3 regions of the Liquorilactobacillus sp. genome follow, and region 2 is predicted to be linked to each of the others. Evidence: predicted binding sites of a transcription regulator. Region 2 holds the regulator's gene; each other region holds the start of a gene.
What was found. The regulator Rex, encoded in region 2, represses fermentation and respiration genes when NADH is low (regulators of the CRP and FNR family bind a similar motif). The targets are predictions, from matches to a motif close to TTGTGAANTANTTCACAA.
Positions count from the first base shown of each region.

Region 1 (3,210 bases), on a different contig from region 2:
GTGGATGGTGGCAAAAAATGGTCTGCTTTAGAAATTAAATAAATTGTATTAAATGCTTCGGGTTCTTTTATGTGAGCAATATGGACTAAATCTGGATTTAATTGTGATAAATGAGGGATTAAAGCAATTCCATAACCATGCTGAACAAACCCTACAATTGCATGATCCTCTTCTATTTCAGCCTTAACATTCGGATGAATATTATTATTTTGGAATAATTTATCTATCAAAGGACGAATTCCGCTATTCCTTGAGAAATTAATAAATGGATAGTTTCCTAACTGATTTAAGAAAATAGAACTGTATTTCGCTAACGGATGATTTCTAGGTGTTACAAGGACTAACTCCTGTTTAGCCACTGGTACATATGCTAACTTTGTTTTAATACTTTCATTGTTTAGTTGCTCGATATATGATGAAAAAACCATATCGTATTTTTCTGCAATTAACTTTTTTACCAATTCTTCAGTATTATTTTGATAAAAATTAAACGAAATACTTTTATTTGCCATATCTTTTTGAAACACTGTCACTAGTTCTGGAACAAGTTCTTGACCCAGAGTGTACGTGAATCCTACATCAACATGTCCTTGTCTCACATCCAGCAACTGTGAAACCATCTTTTTTCCTTCATTCAAAGTCGTGAGACTACTTTCAACATAGTTTAAATAGATTTTGCCTATTGCTGTCAATCTAATATTTCTTCCATCTTTTTCAAATAGTGGAACACCTAGGTCACTTTCTAAATGTTCTATTGCGTAACTCAGTGAAGGTTGAGAAATTGATAGATTTTCTGCGGCTTTTGCCATATGTTCTGTGTACGCCAATTCTCTGAAAAAATAAAGATGCTTTAAATTCATAGACTCCATCTCCAATCATGTTAACAATAAATAATATCTATGTATAAATCAATTTTACATTATTTATTCCAAATAATGTGAGCACTGCTCTTTTTAACATAGGTTTCTTCCTACATCTTTTTATAGCATGTTTAATTAAACATTCCTACCGTAATCATAGAAATATTGTGTATTATTGTATATATTTTAAATACTAAACTTTTTCAATAGAATTTTTTTATGAATTAATAGATTTTTATTTATTTATTATTCTGAATTAATTATTTATAATATGTGAATAGAATAACAAAGTTAGTGAAAAATTGAAGGGAGTTTTTTTATAATGACAGAACGTATTGATGGACACACAATTTTAATTGGATTAATGGCTTATCCTATCAGGCATTCCATGTCTCCTACCATGCATAATAACGCTTTTGCAAAACTTGGATTAAACTATGCTTATCTTGCTTTTGATATCACAAACGAGAAACTTAAAGGGGCTGTTGATGCTATTCGTACACTCGATATGCGTGGCTCAAATGTTTCTATGCCAAACAAGCAGAAAGTTATTCCCTATCTCGATACTCTAGATTCTGCTGCCGAATTATGCGGAGCTGTAAATACAATTGTCAACGATAACGGTATTTTAACTGGTTATACAACTGATGGTACAGGTTTTATGAAATCACTAGCTGATGAAGGATTAAATATTCACGGTGAAAAAATGACTTTGGCTGGGGCTGGTGGAGCTGGAACTGCAATTGCAATCCAAGCTGCATTGGACGGTGTTGCTGAAATTTCATTATTTAATATAAAAGATGCTACCTGGGATAATGCTGTCAGAAATGTTGCGATTATCAATGAAAAAACAACTTGCAAAGCAACACTCCATTCGCTGGAAAATAAAGATGATTTTAAAGCAGAAATCGCCTCGAGTGCCATTTATTGTGATTCTACCGGAGTAGGAATGAAGCCCCTTGAAGACATGACGCTTGTCGAAGACCCTACATGGTTCCATAAGGATATGATCGTTTACGACACTGTTTATTCTCCAAGAACAACAAAATTAATGGAAGTTGCAAAAGAAGCTGGTGTAAACCACGTATTTAACGGATTAGGAATGATGCTCGAACAAGGTGCGGAAGCCTTCAAACTCTGGACAAATGAAGAAATGCCCATCGACTATATCAAGAGTTTATTGTTTGATGATGTAAAAAAATAGGGGGAAGCATAGATGAAAAACAAATATATTCCAACTGCTTTTAGCCTTTATTTAAATTATTTCATTCATGGCTTTGGGGTTATAATTTTGGCTCAAAATATGAATTCCTTAGCTAATCAATGGAATACTACAACAGCTGGTGTAGCAATTGTCATTTCTTCATTAGGTATTGGCCGACTAATCGTTTTACTGATATCTGGTGCTTTATCTGATAAATTCGGTAGGAAGCCTTTCGTCGTCTTAGGTGCTTGTACCTATCTAATTTTCTTCATTGGTATCATTTTAAGTAAAAATATAACCGTTGCATATATATTTGGTATTTTAGCTGGAATTGCCAATTCATTTCTGGACTCAGGAACCTATCCCGCTTTGATGGAAATGTTTCCTAATTCCAAAGGTACCGCTAATGTTGTCATAAAGGCCTTTATTTCTGCAGGGCAATTCATTCTTCCTCTAATGGTTAGTTTCTTCATTGCCAATAATTTATGGTTTGGTTGGAGCTTTGTATTTTGTATTGCTATATTGATACTAAATGGAATTTTTATGATAACTTCTAGCAAATTTCCTAAAATATCTTCGGTAGACGAAAAAAATTCTTCAGTAAAAATTGAAGAAGAAAAGCCTGTCAATGTAAAAGCAAATTTATGGATTGATGGTACACTTTTTATACTTTATGGATACATTTCGCAGTCTACATTCTATTTAGTTAGCCAATGGCTGAGCGAATATGGGCAAAAAGTTGCTAATATGAATGCTACTGGTGCTCATACATTAATTAGTTATTACAGCATCGGCTCATTAGCATGTGTCTTCTTCACTGCAGCATTAGCAAAAAAAGCTGTCAAAGAAATAAGCTTTTTGAGTGTATACACACTAATATCATTCTTATCATTATTAGTAATGTATCTTGTTCCTAATTCTATAATCTGCACTATCATGGCTTTTGTTGTTGGTTTCTCCGCTGCTGGTGGCGTCATGCAGCTTGGCTTAACTGTAATGTCTGACTTTTTCCCACAAGGTAAGGGAACAATTACTGGCGCTTTTTACACCGCTGGCTCAATTGCTTCATTTACCATCCCTCTAATTACAGGGATGATGGCTTCCAACTTAGCACATATAATTTTATTCGATGTCTTTATTGCTTTA
Region 1 is NZ_JBDNTS010000019.1:9,634-12,843, reverse strand. It holds gene ABF682_RS09710 (LysR family transcriptional regulator) at 1-860, opposite strand, end outside; gene ABF682_RS09705 (shikimate dehydrogenase) at 1,183-2,064, shown strand; gene ABF682_RS09700 (MFS transporter) at 2,077-3,210, shown strand, end outside.
Region 1: ABF682_RS09705 (shikimate dehydrogenase) is a predicted target of Rex. The motif match lies at 1,132-1,149, and genes of this name have one in related genera.

Region 2 (3,210 bases):
TTCCAATCTCTTCACTAGTTGAAGAAATTGCAGCAACTTGAGCAATATCACTCTTTGATTCTACTTTGTGTGACATTTCATGCAGTTCATCGACTGCAGCTTTTGTTGCCAACTCAATTCCTCGACGAATACCCACTGGATTTGCACCTGCAGTTACGTTCTTCATTCCTTCCGTAACAATTGCTTGTGTCAATACAGTAGCAGTTGTAGTACCATCACCTGCAATATCATTTGTCTTTGAAGCAACTTCCGCAACAAGTTTTGCTCCCATATTTTCAAAGTGATCTTCAAGTTCAATTGCCTTTGCAATAGTTACACCATCATTTGTAATTGTTGGTGAACCATAAGACTGTTCCAAAACAACATTTCTTCCTTTTGGACCAATTGTTGATTTAACCGTATTTGCTAACTTATCAACACCTGCAAGCATTTTTGAACGAGCATCTTCTGAAAATTTAATTTCTTTTGCCATTAATAATTCACCTCATAGTCGATTTATAATAATCTTTAGTCTACAATTGCAACAATATCTTTTTCATGAACAACCAAATACCCTTTTTCTTCGTATTTGACCTCTGTGCCAGCATATTTATCAAACAAAACTGTTTCACCGACTTTGACTGATAAAGCAACCTTTTCGCCGTTATCTAAAACTCGGCCTGCACCAACAGCTGCCACTTTTCCTGTTTGTGGCTTTTCTTGAGCATTGCTAGCAATCACTATACCGCCAACAGTTTGTTCCTCATCTTTTTGAACTTCCAAAATAACACGATCTCCTAAAGGTTTAAGCACTGTATATCCCTCCAATATTGTTTTGCTTTTAGCACTTTATTAGTTCAAGTGCTAATCACAACTATTACTATAATCAATTCATGCTAAAAATGCAAGTTTTTTATCACTCTAACTGCAAGAGTGCTAAATTAATATATGCTATACTAGACCTATTATTAAAGTGAATGGAGCTAACTATGAATATCAGAAAAAATTCTTTCGTACTACTCGTAACATATCTTGTTGTCATGCTATTTCCGAATCTTTTTTTTACAGTAAGCAAAAGTAATCTATTGCTGTTCATCACAACTAGTATTGTGGGAACTGCAGGAATATTCTGTATGTTCTACCTTAACCAGAAATTTCCGTTTGCGAACCATATTGATTCAAAAAAAAGCTCCCTGACTTCAGTACTATTATTAGGTATTTTGGGAACAATTCTAGCTTTTCTTGTCCAAAAAGTAACAATGCTTGCTGAAATTTATTTTCTACATCAACCAGCGGTCTCCGAAAATACAAGCCAAATAATGACAATTATCGCTCACTATCCTTATTATTTAATATACGTAATAGTTGCTGCACCGGTAATGGAAGAATTTATTTTTCGCAAAGTATTCTTCGGTAACCTCTCAACCTTTATTAATCCAATGGGAGCTGCACTCTTCTCAAGTATTCTTTTCAGCATTGCTCATGCTGACGGGCACTACTTAACCTATGCTTGTTTAGGACTAGTTTTGAGTTTTGTATACTACAAGGCTCACAATATTAAAGCACCAATCATTACTCATATACTTATGAATCTTCTGGTTGTTGCACTTCAACTAAAATAAAAAGCCTTACCGCAGTAAGAACTTTAGCAAAGCATTTTTAGCTGTTAATCTTCTGATGGTGTTTCAGCTTCATCACCAAATTTATTCAGGAAATAAATTAGGGTTTGTAATTCATTTGTTAGATCAACGTTCTGAACTCTAACAGTACTAGGAACTGTAATTCTAAGCGGCGTAAAATTAAGTATTCCCTTAATTCCAACATCAACAAGCTCTTTTGTAACCTTTTGAGCGACACTGGATGGAACGGTTAAAATTACAATCTCAATTTGCTGAACTGTTAACTGCTCCTTCATATCAGCCATATCATAAACCGGGACACTACTTTGAATTGTTCCAGTGATATCCTGATTAATATCAAAAGCAGCACTAATACGCACATTATTACTCTGATGAAAATTATAATTCAAGAGCGCATGCCCGAGATTACCAACTCCAATCAGTGCTACATTTGTTAACTGGTCTTGCTTTAAGGTCTTCTTGAAAAAAGCAAGCAAGCTGTCCACATCATACCCATATCCTCGTTTTCCTAGAGCACCAAAGTATGAGAAGTCTCTTCTAATTGTTGCGGAATCAACCTTAACAGCATCTGCGAGCTCGGTTGATGAAATTCTTTGTTTGCCTGCATCCGATAAGAAGTGCAAGTAACGATAATAAATTGGCAGTCTTTTGGCTGTCGCGTGAGGAATTTTTGATGTTACCATTGTTTGTCTCCCTTCATTAATAAATGATTCAGTCTTTTTATGTAGTATAGCACATTCCTTGTGAAGTTACGTATTTAACTATCTTCACAAGCAATAATGTTGTACACTATATTTTACCGTATTCATGCTACACTAAAATACATTCACATGCAATAGAATGAGCAATTACTTACCAAGTTTCACAAAGATTATAATTGCTATTAATTTTAATATTCAAGAGGTGTTTTTATGATTTTACTTCAAGTACAAAATGTTGAGCGTCTATTTGGAAGTGATGTTCTCTTCCAAAAAGTTAACCTTGATGTTCAGGAAAGCTCAAGGATTGCTCTCGTCGGGCGAAATGGAGTCGGCAAAACGACATTAATTAAAATGATTGTTGGCTTGCAATCGCCTGATAATGGTCAGATTACAAAAAATAAAAAAATGACAATTGGCTATCTTGCACAAGAGAACGGTTTAGATTCCTCAAAAAGTATTTATGCAGAAATGCTTACTGTTTTCAATGATTTAATGAAAATGGAGGTCAAACTGCATGAACTAGAAAATGCAATTGCAAACTTTAATCATTCTACCCAATCAAAATCACAGTATGACACACTTCTTGACAGTTATGACCAGCTATCGCACAACTTCAAAGAAGCAAACGGTTATGGCTATGAATCAGAAATTCGAGCTGTTCTTCACGGCTTTAAATTCTATGAGAAGGATTTTTCAACTATCATTGGAACCCTGTCTGGTGGACAAAAAACTCGATTAGCACTTGCAAAACTATTGTTAGAAAAAAATGACCTATTAATATTGGATGAACCAACAAACCATTTAGACATCCAGACTTTAGGCTGGTTAGAAGGCTATTTACAATCATATTCCGGTGCTCTCTTAATCATCTCACATGACCGCTATTTCCT
Region 2 is NZ_JBDNTS010000004.1:51,103-54,312, reverse strand. It holds gene groL (chaperonin GroEL) at 1-472, opposite strand, end outside; gene groES (co-chaperone GroES) at 508-792, opposite strand; gene ABF682_RS03100 (lysostaphin resistance A-like protein) at 969-1,601, shown strand; gene ABF682_RS03095 (redox-sensing transcriptional repressor Rex) at 1,646-2,302, opposite strand; gene ABF682_RS03090 (ABC-F family ATP-binding cassette domain-containing protein) at 2,531-3,210, shown strand, end outside.

Region 3 (3,210 bases), on a different contig from region 2:
TGAAAGACAGTTCTCGCCTTTGTAAAATACAGCGAATGAAACAGTGTTGAAGCTGTATATAAAGTCATTAGCGCGATACCATATACTAAAAATGAAGTTAAAACTATTTCACTATGCTCCGTAACACCTTTGATTATTAACAAAACAAAGGCTGCTATGCTAAGTGTAATTCCTATTCCATGAGTGATACTACTCCAAATTTCGTTTAATAATCTTTCCTTTGTATTCATCTTTGTCGCTCCTTACATCAAGTAGTTGCATAGTTAATATAACATAGATTTGCAGTCTAGGTAACATAAAAATTGAATTTTAATTTTAGATTTAGTCGATTACATGTGCTATACTTGAAATATCTGATAGGTGAAAGAGGTTTTTCAATGCATAATGAATTCGAAAAATGGCTGACTGCTTTTAGCAAGAAAAGATTACCGCTCTGGAATGAGTTCCCAGACTTTGACTTATATATGGACCAGCTTGCAAATTTAGGAAATCGCTATCTAGAAGATTTCATTGATACAAAAATAACCGCTTCTATGATTAATAGTTATGTCAAAAAGGAGTTAATGGAACGACCAAATAAAAAAAAGTATACAACTACAAATGTTGCTGAACTGGTTGTAATCAGTCTGTTAAAATCAATTTATCCACTCGAAACTATCCGAAGTGGCATAAAACAGTCTACTAAGGATGCTCCAATTGCAGACTCATATGATTATTTTGCAAACCTTTTCAATCGCACTCAATCTAGTTTTAGTCTCGAAAATTCCCCTCAAGTTGATTCATTTAATGAAAATATGATTCAATTAACTGAACAATTTGCAATTCATGCAGTTATCTATAAAATGATTGGTGAAAAACTTGTAAATTTACAAAGAACATCAAAAATTAAGTAAGCTTTTTCATAATCGTTGTTGCGTATTTTAAGTGTAACTTAATCTGGTTGATCATTACTATGTATTTAAACAAATATTTATAAATTTTTGAATTCCAATAATTTAGTAATAAAAAAACAACCTTCAAAGGTTGTTCTTTTATTACTAAATTATTTAACTTCTGGTGTACCAAACCAAGCAATACGTTCTTTAACAATATCTGTAATTGCTTGTGCACCAGGTGCAAGAAGTTTACGTGGATCGTAACCCTTACCTTGTTCGTCTTTGCCAGCTTCGATATATTTACGCGTTGCTGCAGCAAATGCTAACTGACATTCTGTATTAACATTAACCTTTGAAACACCTAATGCAATAGCCTTTTGGATTTGTTCCTTAGGAATTCCTGAACCACCATGTAATACAAGTGGTGTAGAAATTTCAGCTGCAAGTTCCTTCAAACGATCAAAGTGAAGTCCTGTCCAGTTTGCTGGGTATTTACCATGAATATTACCAATTCCACATGCTAAGTAGTCAACGCCTGTAGCAGCAATCTGCTTAGCTTCATCAACATCAGCTAATTCACCTTCACCGATGATGCCATCTTCTTCACCACCGATTGAACCAACTTCAGCTTCAACTGTGATATTTTTAGCATGTGCTAAAGCAACGATTTCCTTAGTTTTTTCCAAATTTTCTTCAAATGGAAGATCATGACCATCGAACATAACGGATGTATAACCGACTTCGATACATTCTTTAGCAGCTTCATAGTTACCGTGATCAAGATGCATTATAACAGGAACAGTAATTCCCATTGACTTAACAGTTTGTTGTACCAAGTTAAGACATAATTCATAACCACCCATGTACTTTGCAGCACCCATTGATGTTTGAATTAAGATTGGTGTGTTTGTTTCTTGCGCAGCAGCAAGAATTGCACGTGTCCATTCCAAGTTGTTTGTGTTAAATGCTCCGACTGCATAGTGACCTGAGCGAGCAGCGTCAAAGATTCCATTACCGTTTACGATTGACATAAAACAGCCTCCTAAATTATATTACTCTTTTGAGTACGTCTATATTCTAACACATTTTCATAACAATTCTAATTAATATTTGAAAGTTTTCACAAAAGACAGCTCTTTGCAAACTATTCTTTCATTAATTATAACTATCTCAATGATTTTTTCTTATCTTGTGCGTATCTACAAGCGGACAACCTACGTCTTCACAATCATGGCATCCGCTACTTCCTTTTTTCAAAAAACGTGAATATATCACATAAAAGAATGCTGAAAAAATTAATAATGCCAAAACAATCGTTGCAATCATACTATTGTGCTCCCTTTCATTTCATCCTGGATTTCAAATATTTGCTCTTCTTTGTCTTTTTTAATAACTAAACAGTATACAAAAATTGCAATAACAGCTAAAACTGCTGTGACAGCCTGCCAACTAATATTATTATTGACCAACTGATATGATTGGAAAATCAATAAAGCTGCTAAGTATGCAACTGCAGTCTGATATCCCACAGCTTTCAGTGTCCATTTCACATCACCATACTCCTTATACATTGTACCAATTGCTGCAAAACATGGGGCACAAAGTAGATTAAATGTTAAAAACGAGTATCCTGCCATTGCTGAATAGGTACCTCTTAATGATTCCGTAAAAGCGGTCGCTGTCCCACTGCCAAATGCTATTCTAAGTGTGCCAACACAATTTTCTTTTGCAATTAATCCTGCCAAAACCGCAACAGTCGCACGCCAATCTCCAAAACCTAATGGAGCAAATAATGGTGATAAGATTGTCCCAAAAGTTTTTAACATGCTCTCTGACTGGGAAACGGCCTGTAATTTAAAGTTAAAATTCGAAAGAAACCATATCAAGACACATGAAGCAAAAATAATTGTTCCTGCTTTTTTGATAAACCCATTTGCCCTATTAATTACCTGATTTAGAACATTAGCAGCCCTAGGAAAGTGATAAGCTGGTAATTCCATCACAAATGGCAGCGGCGGTCCAGAGAATAACTTAGTCTTTTTCAAAAAGATCCCTGAACCAATAACCGCGAGCATCCCCATAAAATATGCAGAAGGTGCAATCCAACTTTCATTTGGGAAAAAGGTTCCTGAAATAAGCGCAATCACGGTCAATTTAGCTGAGCAAGGCATAAAGGTCGTAAGCATAATTGTCATTTTACGGTCTTTCTCATTTTCAATCGTTCGCGTTGCCATTATTCCTGGAACACCACATCCCGTAGAGATTAACATTGGAATAAATGATTTCCCAGATAAATTGAATTTATGAAAAATTCGATCCATCACAAATGCAATTC
Region 3 is NZ_JBDNTS010000023.1:16,306-19,515, reverse strand. It holds gene trhA (PAQR family membrane homeostasis protein TrhA) at 1-230, opposite strand, end outside; gene ABF682_RS10475 (DUF1836 domain-containing protein) at 378-893, shown strand; gene ABF682_RS10470 (class II fructose-bisphosphate aldolase) at 1,043-1,906, opposite strand; gene ABF682_RS10465 (FeoB-associated Cys-rich membrane protein) at 2,046-2,201, opposite strand; gene feoB (ferrous iron transport protein B) at 2,198-3,210, opposite strand, start outside.
Region 3: ABF682_RS10470 (class II fructose-bisphosphate aldolase) is a predicted target of Rex. The motif match lies at 1,984-2,001, and genes of this name have one in related genera.